2 regions of the Streptomyces sp. A5-4 genome follow, and region 2 is predicted to be linked to the other one. Evidence: riboswitches for the same ligand, from Rfam matches in the RefSeq annotation. Region 2 holds a riboswitch; the other holds the start of a gene.
What was found. Region 2 has a riboswitch for glycine ahead of gcvP (aminomethyl-transferring glycine dehydrogenase). Riboswitches for the same ligand answer to the same signal wherever they lie in the genome.

Region 1 (11,940 bases), 5.3 Mb from region 2:
GAAGATGGCCAGCGAGAGCAGACCGGTGAAGTAGATGGGAAGCGAGACGCCGGCCAGGGCGATGGTCATGGCCGCGCGGTCCCACAGGCTGCCCCGCTTGAGCGCGGACACCACGCCGGTGGCGACACCGCCCACCAGCCACAGGATGCACGCGCCCGCTGCGAGCGAGAGTGTGACCGGGATGGCCTCGGTGAGCTGGGGCCATACGGCCTGCTCGGTACGGAAGGAGTAGCCGAAGCACGGTGCGGGGCACTGCGTGACATCCGGGCCGTTGGCATACTCCCGCCCGGCGAACAGTCCCTGGACGAAGTGCCAGAACTGCACCATGACCGGATCGGCGAGCCCCAGCTTCTGCCGGATGCCCTCGATGGCCGCGGGGTCCGACTGCTTGCCGACGAACAGGAGCGCGGGGTCGGACCCGGCCCATTTCGGGAGTACGAAGAAGATGGCAAAGGTCGTCAGCGTGACGACCAGCAGCATCATGGCGACGGCGAACAAGCGCCGGATGACGTAAGAAAGCACTGTGCGCGGCCCGGCGACGGCCCGGAAGCCCCCGGATTACGGGGGTCCCGGACCGCCGCCCGCGGCCATCACCTGCCCTTCGGGACTGGCGGGTTGGGCGATGGTGGGGGTGACTCGTCTGTGCTGGGTGCTACTTGACGACGCCGAGCGAGGCGAAGTCGTAACGGCCGTTGTAGGCCGCGGAGGAGTAGGCGTTCGTCAGACGCGAGCTGCGCCAGGTGAAGTTCTTCTCGTAGATGAACGGCATCTGGACGGCGAGGTCCGAGGTGGCGTGGTTGATCTTCTTGTAGATCTCACCGGCGGCGCCGGGGTCGGTCTCCTTGAGAGCGTCGTCGAAGAGACCGTTGATCTTCGGGTCGTTCGTCTCGGAGACGTTGTAGTTGCCGTTCGGCTCGATGAAGCGACCATCGATCAGCGGCTGCGAGAAGCCCTGGCCGGTCGGGAAGTCGGGGCCCCAGCCGGTCATGACCAGGCCGTAGCCGCGCTTCTTCACGACGGCGGGGGAACCGGTGATGCTGGAGGACTCGGCGCCGTCGATCGGGTCGACCTCGGCCTTGATGCCGACGGCCTTCAGCGACTCCTGGAGCGCCTCGGCGACCTGGACCTCGCCCGGGTTGTTGCTACGGGCGCTGATCACGGTCGAGAAGCCGGCGGGCTTGCCGCACTTCTTGAGCGCGTCCTTGGCCTTGGCCACGTCCGGCTTGCCCTTGCGGGCGAGGATGCCGTACGGGTCGTAGTCGTCCGAGCCCTTGATGGACTTGGGCAGCATGTTGGTCGCGATCTCGCCACCGGCCTGCGGGCCGCCGCGGACGTCCTGCATCGACTTGTAGTCGGCCGCGTACAGGACCGCCTTGCGGCAGTCGACCTTGTCGAACGGCGCGACCTTGGTGGCGATGTCGACGTACCGGATGAAGCTGGTCTCGATGTTGTCGAGGTTGCCCTTGTGCTGCTTGAGCGCCTCGGTACGGCCCGACTGGGACATGCCCGTGCCGTTCATGTCGACGTCGTACTCGCCCTTGATGAGGAGCTTGTCGATCGCCTCGATGTTGGTGTTGATCGTGACCGTGATCTTGTCCGGCAGAGCGGCGCGGATCGAGTCCGAGGCCTTCGACCACTTCGGGTTGCGGACGAGGACGGCGCCCTTCTTGGGCGTGTACGACTCGAACTTGTACGGGCCCGAGGAGAACGGCTTCAGCGGGTACTTGGCGCCGGTGTCCTTCTCGCGCTTCACCGGGGAGCCGGTCGGCATCGCGAGCATCTGCTCGAAGTCACCGTTGGCCTTGGCGAGGTTGAAGATGATCGTCTTGTCGTCGGGCGTCTCGATCGCCTTCAGGCCGAGCTTGTCCGCGGACTTGTCCTTGTACGGGCCCTTGTACGTCTCCTTGGGGTCGAGCGCCTGGCGCAGGTAGCCGGGGCCGCCGGAGATGACGTCCTGGGCCCAGATGCGCTCGATGCCGTACTTGACGTCCTTGGAGGTGATCGGCGAGCCGTCCTCCCAGGTGACGCCGTCACGCAGCGTGTACTCGTAGCGCTTGCCGTCCTCGGAGATCTTGCCGTTGGCGGTCGCGAGGTCGGGGACCAGTTCGGCGCTCGCGTCGCCCGGCTTGGGCGCGTAGCTGATGAGCTGACGCGCGTAGTAGCGGGAGAAGTCCCACGCGAAGCCGTAGTACTGGCGCTGCGGGTCGGTCGAGTCGAAGTCCTGCTTACCGATGAACTTCAGCGTGCCGCCCTTCTTGGCGGACTTGGCAGCGACGCTCTTGGTTCCGGCGTTGAAGCCGGCACCCTCGCTGCTGTCGCTGTCGGACCCGCCGCCACCGCAGGCCGCGGTGGACATCAGGGCTGCAACGACAACCGCCGCGCCGGCGACACGCCTGCTCTTCGACGAACGTAGGGGTTTCATGCTTCTGCAACCTCCGGATTGGCGAGGTCCTTGGCCTGGGGCCGGGGAACCATCGGGGAGCCGCCTGACAGTTGTGACAGGGGCACGTTCAGTGGTGTACGGCCCGTCGAGCACGGCCGGACCGGCGCCGACGGACGGCGCCGCGGGCGTTCTCAGCGGGTCCCCTTGGGGTCGAGCGCATCGCGGACGCCATCGCCGAAGAGGTTGAAGGCGAGCACGGTCACGAAGATCGCGACACCGGGGATGATCATGAACATCGGATCGGTCTCGTACGTATCCACGGACTTGTCGAGCATCTGACCCCAGGACGAGGTCGGCGGCTTGACTCCGGCCCCGAGGAAGCTGAGCGCCGCCTCGGTGAGGATGTTCGTGGGGATCATCAGCGTCGTGTAGACGGTGATGGGCGCGACCAGGTTCGGGAGCAGCTCCTTGAAGAGCACGTAACGCCGTCCCGCGCCCAGGCTCCGCGCCGCCTCGATGTACTCCTTCTCGCGCAAGGACAGTGTCTGACCTCGCACGATTCGTCCCACATAGGGCCAGCCGAAGAAGCCGATCACCGAGATCAGGATGGCGATGCGCACCCCGCTGCCGGTCAGCCCGAGCAGGTCGTTCGGCAGCACCGAGACCAGCGAGATGATGAAGAGCAGCTGCGGGAAGGCCAGCAGCATGTCCATCACGCGGCTGATGACCATGTCGACCCAGCCGCCGAAGTAGCCGGCGATGATGCCGAACACGGTGCCGAGCAACACGGCCACCAGGGCCGCGAGGAACGCCACGAGCAGCGAGATCCGGGCGCCGTAGACGACCCGGCTGAAGACGTCGCGTCCGTTGCCGGGCTCGACACCCAGGAGGAACTCGGAGCTCATGCCGCCGAAGGCCGCCTTGGGGGTGCCGAACAGCGGGTCGATCTCGTCCTGGTGGAACTGCTCCGGCGGGTGCCCGAAGAGATCGACGATCAGCGGAGCGAAGATCGCGACCAGGACCAGGAAGACGACAATGACTCCGCCGGCCAGCGCGAGCTTGTCACGCTTGAGCCGGTTCCAAGCGATCTGGCGCAGTGAGCGGCCTTCGACCGATTTGGTCATGACATCAGTCGCGGCATCGACGGTAGCGACCGCATCCGTCTTCGCGGTCGTGTCGGGCAATGGTGCCGTCATCGTGTCTGGGACCCCTCTCGGCCGGCGGTGACCAGCCCTAACCGGCCGCTGTAGCGGCTTGGTTCACATCACAGGTGCAGATTGCGCAGGTGGTGCGGGTGTTTCAGGTGATCCTGTGTGGGGCACGGTGGCAATTGCACACGTATCCCGCACAGGACCGACTGCTTCTATTGCGGGGAGTCTTCAACGCCTTCGCGATCACCCGCCAGACCTGACGGACAATGGATGCGCAACCGTGATGCGGCCCGGGGCTTTCCGTTATGCGGACGCGGCGCTCGGCTGAGCGGATCAGAACCGGCCTTTACCACTAGACCGGGCATGACACCCAACAGCCGTTATGCGCGGCTTTATTGGGCTATCAGTAAGCGCGCGGTGCGGGGTAGCCGTAGCCCGACGCGGGGGCCTGCGGCGAGAGCGGGGCGTGCGCCTCACGGTCGTAGAACGGGCGGGTGTTGGCGCGCAGCCACATGGCGACCGGGTCGTGGTCGTCCGCCATCGCGACGGTGGACACGGGCAGCCCCTCCGGGACCACACCGATGGACTGCTGCATCATCGTGCGCACCGCGTCGACCGACTGCTGGCTCGTGTCGTAGAGATCGAGCCCGATGGCCAGATACGGCGCACCGAGCGCGGGCTGCACCCAGCCGCGGCGCAACGAGCGGACCGCGGGCGTACGGTGGGCGTTCTGCGTGAGCTGCGCGTAGAACTGCGGGATCTCGATGGCCGGCTCGGACAGCCGCAGCGGCCCTGCGGGCATGCGCTCAAGACCGCTCGCGATGCGCCGCAGATCGAGCCACGGGATGCCGACACCGCCGCCCGGAGCGTGCGGATTGAGCCAGATCCCCCAGCGGTCGGGGAAGAGCACGCGGGCGATGTCGCGCCCCGTGACGACGTCGTACGCCCGGCTCCAGCCGCTGGCGGCGAGCTCCTGGGCGGAGGTTACGCACGGCGCGTAGCCGAGGCCGTCGACCTCCATGTTTCCGTACTGCGCGTCGGGCGAGCCGGCCTGTCCGTGCCAGAGCAGCATCCAGACCTGACCGTCCGCGAGGGCGCGCAGCAGCGCCTCGTACGCGTCGTACCTCCCGGGCGTCACCTGGCGCAGCATGTGCTCGACCTGCCCGGCCGCCGCAGTGCCTGACGCGCTCACCCTGGGTCCCGCCCCTCTTCGATCCACCGTTCGGCCAACCGCCCCCGTGTGGCGGGGCCATCAAACCAGCTTAAACGGCCGTCCTGACACCGACTTGACGCAGGAGGCGGACGCGCGGGCAGGGCACGCCCGCAACCTCGGGGGCGCCGGAAGCCCGCGCGCCACTGCCCCCGAGGCCGTCAGTGCTCCTGCCGGTGCTCGCGCACGTAGAAGGGCCGCACCTTCTCCAGCATCCAGTCGCCGACCGGGTCCTGTGCGACGTCCAGCAGGACGAGGTTGACCGCCCAGGGCAGCTGAACCCGGCCGAGCGCCCGGCCCAGCGCGTCCATCGGGGCGTTGCGGTCGGCGCCCTCCCACGAGGAGAGCTGTACGCCGATGAAGAGCGTCGGCGAGTCGCCCTCGATGCTGGCGAGCGCGCGGCGGGCGGTGACCACCACGCCGCTCTCCTCGAACTCGCCCGCCGCGGCGGCCAGGAAGTCGACCGGCTCCTGCTGCCAGTCCGGCTCGAAGAGGCGGACCCGACCGCCGCTCGCCGGCCCGTCCAGCGGGGAGCGGCCGGCCCGGCAGAGCTCGGCGACGGCGGGCGGCGGCAGCGGCATGCCGACCGCGCCGTCCGGGTTCACCACGATGCCGAGCTGCGGCGGGAGGCCGCGGGCGAACTCGCGGGCGGGCGCGACGGTGAAGGCCATGTGGGGCCCGGCGGACTGCCTGAGCTGCTGCTCGGAGCTGAAGACGGGGACGTAGGGGGCGCCGCCGATGTCCATCGTGGGCAGGTCGAGGTCACGGCTCTGCGGGCCGCCGCCCGCCGGCAGTGGCACCCAAACCTGACTGCGGCCCAGCACTTCGACGAGCCGGGCGCCCGCCGCGGGATTGCCCATCGAGGCGGCGAGCACCTCTTCGAGTTCATTGCCGGGCCATCCGCCGCCCCCGTGCGGATGCGGATGCGCCTGCGCCGGAAATTCCATCTCCACCCCTGCCGACAGCCGTGCTCACGACGGCCGCGCTCGTTGCGGCCGTGCTCGTTTCTGCGCGAGAACCCTAGCCCGCCGGGTCGGCACGCCATCCCTCACCAACCGTCTGACACGTTTGGTAGCCATCCAGTTGCGGAGTGTGCCGGGCGCTCGGAGGGTGGCACCAACGCGTCCTCGGACGTGAACACCGCACCCCCCACAGCGAAAAGGATTTCTCGCATGGCACTCAACCGGCCTGCCACCTTCCTGATCACCTCCGCTCTCTGTGGCGCCGTCACCATAGGCTTCGCCGGTCCGTCCGCCGCGGCAGCCGTGCAGGACCGATCCGCCGAGTCCACCGTGGCGAGCAACGCCGCACCGGACCCGGCGGCGCTGCTGGCGCAGGCGGACGTACTGTCCAAGCTGGGTCTCGTGGGCCCCCTCGGCGACCTCCTCAAGGAGGCTCTCGCCGCGAAGCCCGACCCGGCCAAGGTCAAGGAGCTCGCGGAGAAGGTGACCAAAGCGATCACCGGGGCGGCGCCCGCGGCCCCGGCCGCACCCGGCGTGCCGGCCGTTCCGGGGCTGGGTGGCTCGTCGGCCGACCGCGCCGCGGCGGCCGACCCGGTCGCCGACGCGCTGAAGGCGCTCCAGGCGAAGGTGACCGAGTTGGTGGCGGCTGTCACGGCAGGCGACCCGGCCAAGATCCTGGCCGCGGTCACCGGGACGGTCACCGCGGTGATCCCGCTGATCCTGGGTCTGCTGACGAAGCTGCCCCTGCCCCTGCCGGTGCCGCTGCCGGCGGTGCCGGCGGTGCCGACGCTGCCGGCGCCGGGCGTACCGGCTCTTCCCGCGGTCTAGCGACCACGGGCGCCCGTGCGACGGCGGGACCCGGTCCGCGTGCCCGATGCGGCCCGGGTCCCGTCGCGCTGTCCGGTCGCGCCGTCCGGTCGCCGGAGTCGGGCCGCCGTTCGGAGAGGCCCGACCGCCGCTCGGACCAACTACGCGAAGTCGATGGCCGTCAGCGCGGTCGCCGCCGCCCGGTCGAGCAGTACGGCCGAGGCGCACCCGGCCGGCAGCGTGCCGCCCTCCGCGTCGCGCACCAGCCGCGCCACGGCCCGGCGGTGGCGCGCGAAGGCGTAACCCGAGACACCACGGCCACGCTCCTGCTGCCCGGCCCGCGCCACCTCGGGCGTGACGTCGAGCAGTAACAGGTGCAGCGCCGCGCCTCTGCGCCGGGCGTCGCGCGACAGCCAGCCCCGCACCCATGCGAGCGTGCCGCAGTCGTGCACGACGACGCTCTCGCCGGAGCGCAGGGCGCGCCGCAGACCGGCGTAGTGCGCGACGCGGACGAGGGGGCGGTAGAGCGCGTACGGCAGGAGGCGCGGCATCCGGCGCTCCCATCGCTCGCGCACATCCTGCGAGTCGATGCGGCGGGCAGCCGCCGCGCGCCGGATCAGGGTGCTTTTGCCGCTGCCCGGCAGTCCGGAGACGACCACCACGTCCCCCGCCGCGAAGACCAGGCTCCCTGGGCTGCGGCCGGCACGCCCGCGCAGATCACGGACGGTGAACACGGGCCGACGGGCCGTCTCCCCGGCCGGCGCGGCCTGCTGTGCGGGCACCACGTCGCGCGCGACCCCCGCGCTCGTCGCGTAATACGCACCAGGCTGCTGCACCGTCATCGCACTCCCCCATGTCGGGTCCCCCACCCTTGCCCAAGAAGTGTAAAGAAAAGGTAATGCGCCACAAGCCATTTGCGGATGCGGCCGGGTGAGGTCCGCTTCGGCCCGCCCGACCCGCTTCCCCGCGATGCGTGCAATGATGTGCCCGCCAACTCCATAACGGCCGCTTGAATCCGCGCGGGAGAGTCCGGAGCACCCAGTTCGTCTGGTGCCGCTCAGGACGCCGAAGGAGCAAGTTCCTCCCTTGAATCTCTCAGGCCCCGAACCGCGCGGGCGAGGCAGATCTGAAAAGCGAGCCGCCTTCGTGGCGGCTCCACCCAAGGTGCAAGTCATGACCACACTTACGTGCGGTCGTGGTGAACCTCTCAGGTTCCGATGACAGATGGGGAGGATGTGTCCTCGCCTGTCATGCCCTGGGAGCCCCACACATGAGCAATGTCCCCCGTCTCACCGCCCTCGACGCGCTGCATCGCTCGCTGGGCGCGACCATGACCGACTTCGCGGGCTGGGACATGCCGCTGCGGTACGGCAGTGAGCGCGACGAGCACCTCGCCGTACGCACGTACGCCGGTCTCTTCGACCTCTCCCACATGGGCGAGATCACCGTCACAGGCCCGCAGGCCGCCGCCCTGCTGAACCACGCGCTGGTCGGCAACATCGGCACGGTCGGCCTCGGCCGCGCCCGCTACACCATGATCTGCCAGGAGGACGGCGGGATCCTGGACGACCTGATCGTCTACCGGCTGGCCGACACCGAGTACATGGTCGTCGCCAACGCGGGAAACGCCCAGGTGGTGCTCGACGCCCTGACCGCCCGCGCCGCCGGCTTCGAGGCCGACGTACGTGACGACCGTGACGCGTACGCGCTGATCGCCGTTCAGGGCCCGGAGTCCCCCGGCGTCCTGAAGTCCCTGACCGACGCCGATCTGGACGGGCTGAAGTACTACGCGGGCCTGCCCGGCACCGTCGCGGGCGTCCCGGCGCTCATCGCGCGCACCGGTTACACCGGCGAGGACGGCTTCGAGCTGTTCGTCGATCCGCGGCACGCCGAGGAGCTGTGGCTGGCGCTGACCGAGGCCGGCGCCCCCGTCGGCCTCGTCCCCTGCGGCCTGTCCTGCCGCGACACGCTGCGGCTGGAAGCGGGCATGCCGCTGTACGGGCACGAGCTGACCACCGCGCTGACGCCGTTCGACGCGGGTCTGGGCCGGGTCGTGAAGTTCGAGAAGGAGGGCGACTTCGTCGGCCGCGCCGCTCTTGAGGCCGCCGCCGAGCGGGCCGAGACCGCACCGCCGCGCAAGCTCGTCGGCCTGATCGCCGAGGGCCGCCGGGTGCCGCGCGCCGGGTACCAGGTCGTCGCGGACGGCAAGGTCATCGGCGAGGTCACCTCGGGCGCCCCGTCCCCGACGCTGGGCAGGCCGATCGCCATCGCGTACGTCGATCCGGCGCACGCCGCGCCCGGCACGCCCGGGGTCGGTGTGGACATCCGCGGCGCGCACGAGCCCTACGAGGTCGTCGCGCTGCCGTTCTACAAGCGCCAGAAGTAGACCGCCGGTCCAAGACGCGCGTCTCACCCAGCAAGACCACCGTTCCTCAGCACTCCCCCGCGTACAGGAGAATTCAGGTCATGAGCAACCCCCAGCAGCTGCGGTACAGCAAGGAGCACGAGTGGCTCGCGACCGCCGAGGACGGCGTCGCGACGATCGGCATCACCGAGTTCGCGGCCAACGCGCTCGGTGACGTCGTCTATGCCCAGCTCCCCGAGGTCGGCGACGCGGTGACCGCGGGGGAGACCTGCGGTGAGCTGGAGTCGACCAAGTCGGTCAGCGACCTGTACGCGCCGGTGACCGGTGAGGTCACCGAGTTCAACCAGGATGTCGTCGACGACCCGTCGCTGGTGAACTCCGCCCCGTTCGAGGGCGGCTGGCTGTTCAAGGTGCGCGTCACGCAGGAGCCGGACGACCTGCTCACCGCCGACGAGTACACCGCCCTCTCCGGCAACTAAGACCGAAGCCCGAAGCCCCGACGACTCGAACGGGACCGTGATGACTGTTCTCGACACTCCCCTGCATGAGCTCGACCCGGACGTCGCCGCCGCCGTCGACGCCGAGCTGCTCCGCCAGCAGTCCACCCTCGAAATGATCGCCTCGGAGAACTTCGCTCCGGTGGCCGTCATGGAGGCCCAGGGCTCCGTCCTCACCAACAAGTACGCCGAGGGCTACCCCGGCCGCCGCTACTACGGCGGCTGCGAGCACGTCGATGTGATCGAGCAGATCGCGATCGACCGCGTCAAGGCGCTCTTCGGCGCCGAGCACGCGAACGTGCAGCCGCACTCGGGCGCCCAGGCCAACGCCGCCGCGATGTTCGCGCTGCTCAAGCCGGGCGACACGATCATGGGCCTGAACCTCGCCCATGGCGGGCACCTGACCCACGGCATGAAGATCAATTTCTCCGGCAAGCTCTACAACGTGGTCGCGTACCACGTCGACGACGCCACCGGCGAGGTCGACATGGACGAGGTCCAGCGCCTCGCCAAGGAGTCCCAGCCCAAGCTCATCGTGGCCGGCTGGTCGGCGTACCCGCGTCAGCTGGACTTCGCCGCCTTCCGCCGCATCGCGGACGAGGTCGGCGCGTACCTGATGGTCGACATGGCGCACTTCGCCGGGCTGGTCGCCGCAGGGCTGCACCCCAACCCGGTGCCGCACGCCCACGTCACCACCACCACCACGCACAAGACCCTCGGCGGTCCGCGCGGTGGTGTGATCCTGTCCACACAGGAGCTCGCCAAGAAGATCAACTCGGCGGTCTTCCCGGGACAGCAGGGTGGCCCCCTGGAGCACGTCATCGCGGCCAAGGCCGTCTCCTTCAAGATCGCGGCAACCGAGGACTTCAAGGAGCGCCAGCAGCGCACCCTGGACGGCGCCCGCATCCTGGCCGAGCGCCTGGTGCAGTCCGACGTCACCGAGCACGGCGTCTCCGTGCTGTCCGGTGGCACGGACGTCCACCTGGTCCTCGTCGACCTGCGCAACTCCGAGCTGAACGGCCAGGAGGCCGAGGACCGCCTCCACGAGGTCGGCATCACGGTCAACCGCAACGCCGTCCCGAACGACCCGCGGCCCCCGATGGTCACCTCGGGTCTGCGGATCGGCACCCCGGCGCTGGCCACCCGCGGCTTCACCACCGAGGACTTCACCGAGGTGGCGGACATCATCGCCGCCGCGCTGAAGCCGACCTACGACCGCGACGGGCTGGCGGCCCGGGTCACCGCGCTGGCGGACAAGCACCCGCTCTACCCTGGTCTGAAGTAGTTACGTACCGAACAGCCCAGTAGCACCACAACTGAACATCGGGGCACCGCGCACACTGGACAGTGGGAGCGGTGCCCCGTCTCGTGCCCCCCACCCGCACCACCCGGCAGACAACGGCGTCTACCAATCAGCTAGGAGTTCTCCCGTGGCCCTCTCGGTCTTCGACCTGTTCTCGATCGGCATAGGCCCGTCCAGCTCCCACACCGTGGGCCCCATGCGCGCCGCCCGGATGTTCGTGGGCCGGCTGAAGAAGGACGGCATCCTCGCCCAGACCGCGTCCGTACGGTGCGAGCTCTTCGGCTCGCTCGGCGCGACCGGCCACGGGCACGGCACGCCCAAGGCCGTGCTGCTCGGTCTTGAGGGCCACTCGCCCAAGTCCGTCGATGTGGAGGCCGCCGACGCGGATGTCGAGCGGATCAGGAAGAGCGGCCGGCTGCGGCTGCTGTTCACCGAGATCGGCACGGACCACGAGATCGACTTCAACGAGTCGACCCAGCTGATCCTGCACCGGCGGCGTTCCCTGCCCTACCACGCCAACGGCATGACCCTCTTCGCATACGACGCCGCGGGCAGCCCCCTCCTGGAGAAGACCTACTACTCGGTGGGCGGCGGCTTCGTCGTCGACGAGGACGCGGTGGGCGAGGACCGCATCATCCCTGACGACACAGTGCTCAAGTACCCCTTCCGAACGGGCGACGAGCTGCTGCGCCTCTCCCGCGAGACGGGACTCTCCATCTCCGCGCTGATGCTGGAGAACGAACTGTCCTGGCGCACCGAGACCGAGATCCGCGAGGGGCTCCTGGAGATCTGGGGCGTCATGCAGGCCTGCGTCTCACGCGGCATGTCGCGCGAGGGCATCCTCCCCGGCGGCCTCAAGGTCCGCCGCCGCGCCGCGAACTCGGCCCGCCAGCTGCGCGCCGAGGGTGACCCGCTGGCCCACGCCATGGAGTGGATCACCCTCTACGCGATGGCGGTCAACGAGGAGAACGCGGCGGGCGGCCGGGTCGTCACCGCCCCCACCAACGGCGCCGCCGGCATCATCCCCGCCGTCCTGCATTACTACATGAACTTCGTGCCCGGCGCCGACGAGGAGGGCATCGTCCGCTTCATGCTCTCCGCCGGCGCGATCGGCATGCTCTTCAAGGAGAACGCCTCCATCTCCGGCGCCGAGGTCGGCTGCCAGGGCGAGGTCGGCTCCGCCTGCTCAATGGCCGCGGGCGCCCTGGCCGAGGTGCTCGGCGGCACCCCCGAACAGGTCGAGAACGCGGCCGAGATCGGCA
Region 2 (11,940 bases):
CAGCGAGGGCCCCGACGCCGACACCAAGGTCGCCGCCGTCGCGAAGCTGCTCTCACAACGTATGTCGGACAGCGACCAGCAGGTGACACAGACCCTCGCCCAGGACGAATCCGGCACGGAGAAGGGCAACCCCCGCCGCAATCAGGCCGTGCTCCTCTCCGAGCAGGCAGCCTTCGCCCACAACAGCGAGGACGGCACACCGGGGCTCGAACTCTTCTACCCGAAGGACGGCGCCACTCAGCTCGACTACCCGTACGCCCTGGTCGACGAGGGCAGGCTGTCGACCGACGAGAGCCGCGCGGCCCTGCGCTTCATGACGCTGCTCGACGAGCGGGAGAGCCGCCGCATCCTGGCGGAGCGCGGCTTCCGTACGCCGGACGAACCCGCCTCCCCCGCCGTCGTACGGACGGCGGGCGGCCGCGCGCCCCAGCCCTTCACCTCGGCCCTCGGAAAGGCGCCCTCCCAGAAGGACATCCAGGAAACGCTCGGCATGTGGACCATCACCGTGCAGAGCGCCCGGCTGACGACGGTCGTCGACGCCTCGGGCTCGATGGCCACCCTGGTGCCGGGCCGCGGCGATCAGACCCGGATGGATGTCACCAAGGCGTCACTGAGCCAGGCCCTCGCGCAGTTCACCCCGGACGACGAGGTCGGCCTGTGGGACTTCGCGACGAACCTCGACGGTCCGCGCGACTACCGCAGGAAGGTGGCGACCACCCGGCTCGGCGACCCCGCGCCCGGCGGCCGCACCCACCGCGAAAAGCTCTCCGCTGCCTTCTCCGCCCTCGCCCCGGTGCCCGGTGGGGCGACCGGGCTGTACGACACCACACTGGCGGCCTACAAGGACGCGCGGGCCGACTACGCGAGCGGCAGGTTCAACGCCGTCGTCATCCTCACCGACGGCTCGAACCAGGACACCGACGGCATCTCCCGCAGCGGCCTGATCGCCGAACTGAAGCAGCTCGTGGACCCCGAGCGACCGGTCCCGCTGATCGGCATCGCGGTCGGCCCGGACGCCGACAGCGAGGAGGTCGAGCAGATCGCCTCGGTCACCGGCGGCGGCGGGTACCAGGTGACCGACCCGGCCGACATCCACGCCGTCATCCTCAAGGCGATCATGGAGGCGGGCCAGGGCGCCTGACATCCACGACCGGCACCTGAGCACCACCGCCGGCGCCCACACCCGAGCAGCGGCGATCCGATCGCACCAGCCAACTGAACATCGGGCACACCCCAGCCACCTGCCGCCGACCATCACACCGGCACCAGGCGCGTCCGGCCACCACACCGGCCCCGGCGCCCGCACCGGCCACCCGCCGACACGGCCCGCCCGCACCGCAGCCCGCCGGGACACCTCACTTCGGCGCCGGGAAGCCCACCTCCCAGGTGTGCACCGGCTCACCCTCGTGCATCAGCTCGCTGTAGCGGCGCGTGGTCGCGGACAGCGCGGCCTCGCGCTCCAGCCCGGCGTCCAGGGCGCGGTGGAAGGTGTCCACCTGCCAGGAGGCCCCGTTGACGCGCAGCTTGCAGCGCTGCTCGATGACACCCAGGTAGAAGTCGCGGTCCGCGGGCTCGACGCCCCAGGCGTCGAGCCCGGCCGCGGCCAGCGGCAGCAGCTCGTCGAGCACGAGCGAGACACCCGACACCCTCCTCGTGCCGGCCGCGCGGCCGGGCTTCGGCCAGGTCAGCTCGGCGTCGATGCCCTGGCGGCACGCGACGTCGAAGTTCTCGGCCGCCGCGTCGAAGGGCAGCCTCTTCCACACGGGACGCGTGTCCTCGGCCAGCGCCCGGACCAGCCCGTAGTAGAAGGCGGCGTTGGCGATCACGTCCGTCACCGTGGGGCCGGCCGGCAGCACCCTGTTCTCCACCCGCAGATGCGGCACCCCGTCTGCCAGCCCGTAGACGGGCCGGTTCCAGCGGTACACCGTCCCGTTGTGCAGCACCAGTTCCTGGAGCCGGGGCACCCCGCCATCGGCGAGCACGAGCAGCGGGTCCTCCTCGTCGCAGATCGGCAGGAGGGCGGGGAAGTAGCGCAGGTTCTCCTCGAAGAGTTCGTACGCCGAGTCGATCCACTTCTCGCCGAACCACGTTCTGGGCCGCACGCCCTGGGCCTGCAGCTCGGGCGGCCGGGTATCGGTGGCCTGCAGGAACAGCGGCGGCCTGGACTCGCGCCACAGCTCACGGCCGAAGAGGAACGGCGAGTTGGCACCCACGACGATCTGTACGGCGGCCACTGCCTGCGCGGCGTTCCACACCTCCGCGAAGCGGGCCGGCGTGACCTGGAGATGCAACTGCACGGACGTGCAGGCCGCCTCGGGCGTAATGGACGCGGAGGTACAGGTGAGGCGCTCCACCCCCTCGATGTCCAGCTCGAAGTCCTCCCCGCGCGCCGCGACGATCTGGTCGTTGAGCATGACGTACCGGTCCACGTCGGAGAGATTCGCCGAAACCAGATCCGCACGCCCGAGCGTCGGCAGAATTCCGATCATCACGATCCCCGCGTCGACCTCCACCGCTTTTCGGTGGGCATACGCGAGACCGGTACGCAGTTCTTCCGAGAGCTGATCGAATACCCGGCCCTCCAGCCGGTGCGGAACAATATTCACTTCCAGATTGAACATTCCGAGCTCGGTCTGGAAATCATGGCTGGAGATCCGCTCCAGGACCTCCGCGTTCATCATCCTCGGCATGCCGTCGGCCCCGGCGAGATTGAGCTCGATCTCGACACCCATGAGGTTCTTCGGGCGGTCGAACCGCTTCTCGGCCAACAGCTGATCGAGCCCTTGGAGGCACAGCTGGAGTTTGCGCCGGTACTTCTGCCGATCGGACAGATCGAACCCGCCGGCCACCACCTTCTCCCCCATCGAATCATCCTTCCTCGGGTGGGCGTCCCGCAGCACGGGGCGCTCGCGTCACGATCGATGATGCCCAGAGAGTCTGATCAATAACGCCCCGCGGCCGGCCGCGCGGCGAGTACCCTCGACGCAGGCTCCCAGTGGCACATTCGCTAGGCATGCGGCAGAAAGCAGTTCCGGGCCCGTGACTGCTGGTGAAAAAAGCCGACGATTTTCGGCCTACCGCTCTTGCGGGATAATTCGAGGCCACAGCCCTGCGCTCCCGAAGAAACGGGAGATTCTCCGCAGAAGAAGAGCCGAATACAGCCTTGCCCGTAATACCCGGGGCGGCTAGCAGAAACACCACGTGAACACGTGTCGTATAAACTCCGCAAACGAGGCAGAGAGTTGGCGTCCGGCCACCATCCACGACCCCCTCTGGCCCCGCACGCAGACAGCGCCGTCCGCACTGCCCACGCATCACCGTGTCTCCCAAGTGAGAGGCGACCCACCATCATGCCGCTGCTTGTCCCCCCGGCTCCCGCGCCGGCTCTGCGCAGTGTCCTCGCGGCTCTCGGTTCCCCCACCGCAGTACGCGAGGCCCGTACCCCGGCCCTCCGTTCCGCCCAGGGTCCGCTGAGCCCCGAACTCGCCCTGCCCCTGCACGTATTGGACCGCATGGTCCCGACCGGCCGGCCGCCGCGCACGCGGCTCACGGGCTGGCGATTCCTCATCCGCAGCGGCGACCGCACGGTGGCCGCCGCCGACACCATGCTCACCCCCGACGGCTGGGCCTTCTCGCACTTCTGCGAGGGCCCCTACATCGCGTCCAGCGAGCGAGCCCTGCGCCAGGCCGAGACCATGAACGGCCGCTACCAGCCAAGGCTCCTGTCCGTGCCCGAGCTCTACATGCTCAATCTGTGGCTGCATGGTGAGCCGGAGGCGGACGCCTCCGACGACATGCCTCTCCCGACCGATGTGCTGGTGCCCCTCGCGCCGGCCCCGCCCGGCATCGCGTCGCACCATCCGCACCCGGTCGCCGACCTGCTGACCGTACTGACCAACCGGCTGAACCCCGCGCCCCTCCTCGGCCAGCCCGCCTGACCGCGGCGCCGGACCTCTTCGTGCCCCGTGACCGGTACTGGTCACGGGGCACAGTCCTGCCCCGAAAGGAGTAGCCCGTACCGGCCCCCCCGAACCACCCAAAGAGACACCCCAGTTGAGCTGAACCGTCCGCACGAGTGATGCGTCATCAATCAGTAACGAGAGCTGCCGTGAAATCCCTGCGGAAAGACGTCCGTAGGGCAACACTGGGAACGGACCGATTGATACGGGGGCGGTTATGAACACCGCATCGAACCACAGGACACTCACTACAACGCAGCGAAAGAACCCTTCCATGTGTCAGCACCAGCCAGCCTGCCCATCAGCCGAATCCGCCGATCGGGAGGCCGCCCATCTCACGGCGCACCACCCTGAGCAGGGCTGGAGCCTGCTGTGCAACGGAGTCCTCCTGTTCGAGGACACCGGTGAGCTGCTGCCGGACGGGCAGATCATCGCTCCGCACCGCCCGCTGGACGTGGTGACCGCCGCGTAGCACCGGGCAGTACAACGAGGGGCCGGCCCGGAGAATCCTCCGAACCGGCCCCGACGCGTGTCCGCGCCCGTCCTCTGCGGCCCAGTGGCCGCGAGCACGTCAGTTGTCGTACTCGTCCAGCGGCGGGCACGAGCAGACAAGGTTGCGGTCGCCGTACGCACCGTCGATACGACGCACCGGCGGCCAGTACTTGTCCGCGGCCGAGACTCCGGCCGGGAAGACCGCCTCTTCACGGCTGTACGCGTGCTCCCACTCCCCGCCCAGCGCGGCCGCGGTGTGCGGCGCGTTGCACAGCGGGTTGTCGTCCGCGGGCCACTCGCCCGAAGCGACCTTCTCGATCTCGCCACGGATCGCGATCAGCGCATCGCAGAACCGGTCAATCTCCGACAGGTCCTCGCTCTCGGTGGGCTCGATCATCAGCGTGCCGGCCACCGGGAACGACATCGTCGGCGCGTGGAAGCCATAGTCGATGAGGCGCTTGGCGATGTCGTCGACGCTCACGCCCGTCGACTTCGACAGCGGCCGCAGATCGACGATGCACTCGTGCGCCACCAGCCCGTTTGGGCCGGCGTAGAGGACCGGGAAGTGCGGCTCCAGCCGCTTGGCGATGTAGTTCGCCGCGAGCACGGCGACCTGCGTCGCGCGCTTGAGGCCCTCGCCGCCCATGAGGCGTACGTACGCCCAGGAGATCGGCAGGATGCCGGCCGAGCCCCACGGAGCGGCCGAGATCGGGCCGACGCCCGTCCGCGGTCCGGCCGTCGGCTGGAGCGGGTGGTTCGGCAGGTACGGCGCGAGGTGCGCCCGCACGCCGACCGGACCGACACCGGGGCCGCCGCCGCCGTGCGGGATGCAGAAGGTCTTGTGCAGGTTCAGATGGGAGACGTCCGAGCCGAACTTGCCCGGCTTGGCGAGGCCCACCAGTGCGTTGAGGTTCGCGCCGTCCACATACACCTGGCCGCCCGCGTCGTGCACGGCCGCGCAGATGTCGCTGATGTGCTCCTCGAACACACCGTGCGTGGACGGGTAGGTGACCATGAGCACCGCGAGCTCATTGCCGTGCTGCTCGATCTTCGTGTGCAGGTCCTCGACGTCGACGTCGCCGTCGTCGCGCGTCTTGACGACGACGACCTTCATCCCGGCCATCACCGCGCTCGCCGCGTTGGTGCCGTGCGCGGACGACGGGATGAGACACACCGTGCGCTGCGTGTCCCCGTTGGCCCGGTGGTAGGCGCGTACGGCGAGCAGGCCGGCGAGCTCACCCTGCGATCCGGCGTTGGGCTGGATGGACACCGCGTCGTACCCGGTGACCTCGGCGAGACGTTCCTCCAGCTCACGGATGAGCGTCAGGTAGCCCTGTGCCTGCTCGACCGGTGCGAAGGGGTGGATCTGCCCGAACTCGGGCCAGGTGACCGGCTCCATCTCCGTGGTCGCGTTCAGCTTCATGGTGCAGGAGCCGAGCGGGATCATGCCGCGGTCGAGCGCGTAGTCCCGGTCGGCGAGCTTGCGCAGGTAGCGCAGCATCGCGGTCTCGGAGCGGTGCTGGTGGAAGACCGGGTGGGCCAGGTAGTCGTCGGTGCGCAGCAGCTCCGCGGGCAGCGTCTCGGCCGTCGACACGTCCAGCGCCTCCAGGTCGCCCTCGACACCGAAGGCCGACCAGACCGCGGCGATCTCGGCGCGGGCCGTCGTCTCGTCGCAGGCGATGGAGAGGGTGTCGGCGTCGACCAGGCGCAGGTTGACCCCGCCCTCACGCGCCGCGGCGAGGATCTCGGCGGCCTTGCCGGGGACGCGCGCGGTGAGAGTGTCGAAGTACGAGCCGTGCACGATCTCCACGCCGCCCGTCCGCAGGCCCTCGGCGAGCAGCACGGCGTACCGGTGCGTGCGGCCGGCGATGGAGCGCAGCCCGTCCGGGCCGTGGTAGACGGCGTACATCCCGGCCATCACCGCGAGCAGCACCTGCGCGGTGCAGATGTTGCTGGTGGCCTTCTCCCGGCGGATGTGCTGCTCACGCGTCTGCAGCGCCAGCCGGTAGGCCTTGTTGCCGTCGGCGTCGACGGACACACCGACGAGCCGGCCGGGCAGGCTGCGGGCGAACTTCTCGCGTACGGCCATGAAGCCGGCGTGCGGGCCGCCGAAGCCCATCGGTACACCGAAGCGCTGGGTGGTGCCCACCGCGATGTCCGCGCCCAGCTCGCCGGGCGAGGTGAGGAGCGTTAGGGCCAGCAGGTCGGCGGCGACGGTGACGATCGCACCGAGCTCGTGCGCCTGCTCGACGACGGGCTTGATGTCGCGTACGACGCCGGAGGCGCCCGGGTACTGCAGCAGCACACCGAAGACGCCGCGCTCGGCGACCTCGGCCGGGATCCCGTCGCGCAGATCGGCGACGACGACCTCGACACCGGTCGGCTCGGCGCGGGTCTGGATCACCGCGACGGTCTGCGGGAAGGCGTCCGAGTCGATCAGGTAGACGCCCTTCTTGACCTTGCCGACCCGGCGGGAGAGTGCCATCGCCTCGGCGGCGGCGGTGCCCTCGTCGAGCAGCGAGGCGCCGGAGGTGGGCAGCCCGGTCAGCTCGGCAACCATCGTCTGGAAGTTGAGCAGCGCCTCCAGCCGGCCCTGCGAGATCTCCGGCTGATAGGGCGTGTACGCCGTGTACCAGGAGGGGCTCTCCAGCACGTTGCGCAGGATCACCGGCGGGGTGAAGGTGCCGTAGTAGCCGAGCCCGATCATCGGGGCGAGCACCTGGTTGCGGTCCGCGAGCGTGCGCAGCTCGGCCTGTACCTCGGCCTCGGTGCGCGCGTCCGGCAGGGCCAGCGCCTCGGTGCTCTTGATGACATCCGGCACCGCGGCCGCGGTCAGCTCGTCGAGGGAGCCGTAGCCGACCTGGGCGAGCATCTTGGCCTGCGCTGCGGCATCGGGGCCGATGTGGCGCTGCTCGAAGGGGATGCCACGCTCGAGCTGTGAGAGCGGAATGCGGTTAGCGGTCATCTGCGGAAGGCCTCCTGGTCTGACGCGACCTGCGAGGGGCACCATTGCGGGTACCCCGGACGGCCTCCCCCTCTGTCATCTCAACCTGAGAGCTTCACCGGGGCGCGAAAAACACGCTCCGACTTTCACCGTCGGTGAGGGAAGGCTCCGTCCGGGCGGTGCTCTGTGCAGAGACATGCCCGTGCGACTCCCACCCTGCTTTCCAGAGTGACCTCGTCCATGCGGTACGGGGGCCTGAGAGATTCCGGGGAGGATTTGCTCCTTCGGCGCCTCCGGCACGTTCACGTTCGCCGGAGGACTCTCCCGCACGGGGTCAGCAGCCGTCAGCCAGCCTACCAGCGAGCCCCGTCGCCCATCCCTCAAGTGGCCGTAGTCCCCAATGTGCACTTTCGTAGTGTTTACGGAGCAGTTGCGATCAGTTGGAGGGACCGTGCAGACCGACATCGATCCGCGCAGCCTGATCGGCCGCAAGGCGTACGACCGCAATGGCACCAAGATCGGAACGGTGGACGAGGTGTACCTCGACGACGCCACGGGAGTCCCCGAGTGGGCGGCCGTACGCACCGGGCTCTTCAGCCGCGACGCCTTCGTGCCCCTGGAGCCGAGCGAGGTCGTGGAAGATTCGCTGCGCGTCCCCTTCGAGCGGGCACTCATCAAGGACGCCCCTGACTTCGGCGTGGGCCGCCACCTCTCCCCGGAACAGGAACTGCAGCTCTACCACCACTACGGGCTAGAAATCTCGCCGCCCGCGCCCGACGGCGACTTCGGCCGGCTGGCGGGCGAGGACACCACCTGATCCTCTCGGCCCGCCGAATCCCCCGGCTCCGCCTGCTCCTGCGCCGCCCGCACCAACGGGAGCGGCTCGGAGGGCTCCAGGTCCGGATCGTCCACCTTGAAGGTCCGTACCCACCCGGGCCTGGAGGTCGGCTCCTCGAAGCGCACCGTGACCCGCCCGAGACCACTGCCCTGCACCCAGCCCGCTCCATGCTCGGCATGGCGCACATCGTGTCCCGCGTGCCACCGCCGCTCCGGCGGCGGCTCCGGCGCCCGCTCCACCGCCGCTCTGCCCCCGTACGGCTCCCCCTCCCCCGTCTTTCCTTCCTCGGCCCCCGCCTCCTCACCCGCCGCCTCCTCCGTCGCTGCCTTCTCTGTCGCCGCCTTCTGCGTCTCCGCCCTCTCGGTCTCCGCCCGCTCCGTCGCCACCTGGGCGAAGAGATCCTCCTGGGTGTAGTCCGCGAGCCCGGTGACCCCTACGCCGAGCAGCCGCACCCCACCCGTGGTGTCCACCGACTCCAGCAGCCGCCCCGCGGCCTCCCGCACCACGGCGGGATCGTCGGTGGGACCGCGCAGGGTCTCGGAGCGCGTCAGAGTCGAGAAGTCGTACCGCCGCACCTTCAGCACAACTGTCCGGCCCGACCGACCGGCCGCCCGCAGTCGCACCACGCACCGGTCGGCCAGCCGCCCCACCTCGGCCCTGATCCTGACCCGATCGTGCAGGTCCACCTCGAAGGTGTCCTCGACGGACACGGACTTCGCGTCCCGCTCGGGGACGACGGGCCGGTCGTCGTACCCGGAGGCCATCCGGAAAAGCGAGGCCCCGTGCGCCTTCCCCAGCAGCCGTACGAGCTCGTCCTCGCCCGCCCCGGCCAGGTCCACGACCGTCGTCATCCCGGCACGCCGCAGATGCTCCCCGGTGGCCGGCCCGACCCCGGGCAGAATCCGCACCGGCATCGGCGCCAGCAGCTCCCGCTCGGTGCCCGGCTCTATGAGCACCAGCCCGTCGGGCTTCGCCTGCTCCGAGGCGATCTTCGCCAGCATTTTGGAGCCCGCGAGCCCCACCGACCCGGTGAGCCCGGTGACGGCCTTGATGTCCGTTCGCAAGCGCTCTCCGGCCGTCCGGGCGGAGGCGGCGTCGTCGGCCACGCCACCCGCCTCCAGGTCCACGAAGGCCTCGTCCAGGCTCAGCGGCTCCACCAGCGGCGACAGCCGCCCGAGCAGCTCCATGACCTGGTCGCTCACCGCCCGGTACAGGGCGAAACGCGGATTGAGATACGCGGCGTTCGGGCACAGGCGCCGGGCCTGCGCGACCGGCATCGCCGAGTGCACCCCGAATCGTCTCGCCTCGTACGACGCGGTGGCGACGACCCCCCGCGTCCCGATCCCCCCGACGACCACCGGCTTTCCGCGCAGGCTCGGCTTCGACGCCTGCTCCGCGGCGGCGTAGAAGGCATCCATGTCCAGATGCAGGATGGTCGGTACGGGTCTCACATCACCGATGCTGCCGTACGGCACTGACAATCGGCCGCCGGCAGCGCGAAGAGGTGGTCAGACAGCCTTGTTGCGGCGTCGCGCGAGCTCGTCGGCGGGGTTGCTCCCGACGAGGGTCTCGCCGGTGTCGACCCGCTCGCCGTGCAGCTGGGACAGGGCGCTCTCCACGTCCCGCCACACCACGCCCACAGCGATCCCGAACACTCCCTGGCCGCCCTGGAGAAGCTCGACGACCTCATCGGGCGAGGAGCACTCGTGCACCGTCGCGCCGTCGCTCATCAGCGTCATCCGGTCGAGATCCTTGAACCCGCGGGCCCGAAGGTGCTGCACCGCCGTCCGGATGTTCTGCAGCGCGACACCGGTGTCCAGGAATCGCTTCACGATCTTGAGGACCACGACGTCCCGGAAGCTGTACAGACGCTGTGTGCCCGACCCGTAGGCGGGTCTGACGCTCGGCTCGACCAGCCCGGTGCGGGCCCAGTAGTCGAGCTGCCGGTACGTGATCCCCGCAGCCGCACACGCGGTCGGCCCCCGGTATCCGACGCTCTCGGTCGGTGCTGCCTCACCCGTGGCCGACGCTACGGCCTGCTGCCTCGCGGTGGGTTCTACCGCATTGCCGTAAAGCGGATACGGCCCGCCCGCCACCGTACCGTCGCCGCTGCTTCTCACGCCGACCTCCGTCCTTGACCTGCCCTTGTCGACGGTAGGCAGTCGCTTGGGGTGCGTCAACGATCGCCGCGCTCGCCGCGCCGAGTGATAATCACCCTAAGAGTGGTTTCCCGGGTGCCTCTTTCGGGAACGGCTCCTCGAATGTCCCGACGCGAAGGTCACTGGCTGTTGGTCCCGAAGTCCTCGGGGGAGATCTGGTCGAGGAACTCGCGGAACTTCTCCACTTCGTCCTCCTGCTCGTCCGGGATCGCGATCCCGGCGTCATCGAGGACACCGTCACTTCCGTAGATCGGCGTTCCGGTGCGCAACGCCAGCGCTATGGCGTCCGAGGGCCTCGCACTCACCTCGACTCCGCTGGCGAAGACCAGCTCGGCGTAGAAGACCCCTTCCCGCAGGTCGGTAATGCGCACTTCCGTGAGCTCCTGGCCGACCGCTTCGAGTACGTCCTTGAAGAGGTCATGGGTCAGCGGCCTGGCAGGGGCCATCCCCTGCTGGGCAAAAGCGATCGCGGTCGCTTCTCCCGGCCCGATCCAGATGGGAAGGTACCGGTCGCCTCCCACTTCACGCAGGAGCACGATCGGCTGGTTGGAGGGCATTTCCACCCGGACACCTACGACGTCGAGCTCGTTCACACAGCAACCCTAGGACGTGCCTGGCAGGTTTGGGTAGTCGGGCTCCTCCAAGCTCAGTCCAGCCGCACCCCGAGGGCCGTCTGAATGAGCGCGGCGTGGAGCCGGACGGACACCTCCGCGAGCTCCTTCGCGGTCTCCTCCGCATGTGCCCTGGTCTGCGGGTTCGGGTGCCGACGCAGGGGAGCGACCACCTGCTCGATCAGGCCGGCCTCGCGATCCGCGGCGGCTTTCACGGCTCGCAGATGCCGCGGCTCCAGGCCGAAACGCCCCAGATCCGCGACGAGCCTGGCGACCGTGACGGCCTGCGCGTCGTAACCGCCACCCGCCATCGGCGAGATCAGGCCGTACGACTCCCACGCGTCGAGCTCGTCCTCGCCGGCCTCCGCCGCCGCGAGGAGCTCGCGCCGACCGATCCGGACCGCGGTCGGGCCACCGATGTCGGCCGGTGAACCGTTGAACGCGTCGCACGGGCCGACGGAGGCAGGCAGCTGGACCTGCTCACCGCGCTCCAGTGCGTCCAGGTGCTCACGGATGACCTTCAGCGGCAGGTAATGGTCCCGCTGCATCCGCAGCACCTGAGCGAGCCGCTCGACGTCCTCGGGGCTGAATTTCCGGTAGCCGGACGCCGTGCGCTGCGGCTCGACCAGTCCCTCGGTCTCCAGGAAGCGAATCTTGGAGACCGTGACCTCGGGGAACTCCTCACGCAGCAGGCTGAGCACCGTGCCGATACTCACCAGGCGGTCATCCGCGGTGGCGGTGCCGCTTCCGGCACCGCCTGACGCTGTTCGCAGCATGGGTCTTCCCGTAGGCGTCACATGGCCCGCTGGCTCGCGTAGAACACCAGCCGGTACTTACCGATCTGCACCTCGTCACCGTTGGACAGGAGGAGCGCGTCGATCCGCTCACGGTTGACGTACGTGCCGTTCAGGCTGCCGACGTCAGAGACGGTGAACCC

Region 1: linked by a shared signal. The riboswitch ahead of gcvT (glycine cleavage system aminomethyltransferase GcvT) and the one ahead of gcvP (aminomethyl-transferring glycine dehydrogenase) in region 2 are both predicted to bind glycine.

The regions. Positions count from the first base shown of each region.
Region 1 covers NZ_CP178591.1:6,230,914-6,242,853, reverse strand. Annotated here, with positions in the region: gene ACLLJJ_RS29345 (ABC transporter permease) at 1-522, opposite strand, end outside; gene ACLLJJ_RS29340 (ABC transporter substrate-binding protein) at 653-2,422, opposite strand; gene ACLLJJ_RS29335 (ABC transporter permease) at 2,575-3,579, opposite strand; gene ACLLJJ_RS29330 (enhanced serine sensitivity protein SseB C-terminal domain-containing protein) at 3,938-4,726, opposite strand; gene ACLLJJ_RS29325 (enhanced serine sensitivity protein SseB) at 4,906-5,691, opposite strand; gene ACLLJJ_RS29320 (hypothetical protein) at 5,917-6,534, shown strand; gene ACLLJJ_RS29315 (AAA family ATPase) at 6,675-7,355, opposite strand; glycine riboswitch at 7,524-7,633, shown strand; glycine riboswitch at 7,634-7,747, shown strand; gene gcvT (glycine cleavage system aminomethyltransferase GcvT) at 7,784-8,899, shown strand; gene gcvH (glycine cleavage system protein GcvH) at 8,980-9,357, shown strand; gene glyA (serine hydroxymethyltransferase) at 9,398-10,660, shown strand; gene ACLLJJ_RS29295 (L-serine ammonia-lyase) at 10,806-11,940, shown strand, end outside.
Region 2 covers NZ_CP178591.1:938,899-950,838, forward strand. Annotated here, with positions in the region: gene ACLLJJ_RS04305 (substrate-binding domain-containing protein) at 1-1,141, shown strand, start outside; gene ACLLJJ_RS04310 (glutamate--cysteine ligase) at 1,356-2,864, opposite strand; gene ACLLJJ_RS04315 (hypothetical protein) at 3,351-3,938, shown strand; gene ACLLJJ_RS04320 (DUF5999 family protein) at 4,234-4,431, shown strand; gene gcvP (aminomethyl-transferring glycine dehydrogenase) at 4,531-7,416, opposite strand; glycine riboswitch at 7,482-7,627, opposite strand; glycine riboswitch at 7,629-7,732, opposite strand; gene ACLLJJ_RS04330 (PRC-barrel domain-containing protein) at 7,847-8,212, shown strand; gene ACLLJJ_RS04335 (DNA polymerase IV) at 8,140-9,684, opposite strand; gene ACLLJJ_RS04340 (MerR family transcriptional regulator) at 9,742-10,353, opposite strand; gene ACLLJJ_RS04345 (bifunctional nuclease family protein) at 10,512-10,985, opposite strand; gene ftsR (transcriptional regulator FtsR) at 11,039-11,779, opposite strand; gene ACLLJJ_RS04355 (FHA domain-containing protein) at 11,797-11,940, opposite strand, start outside.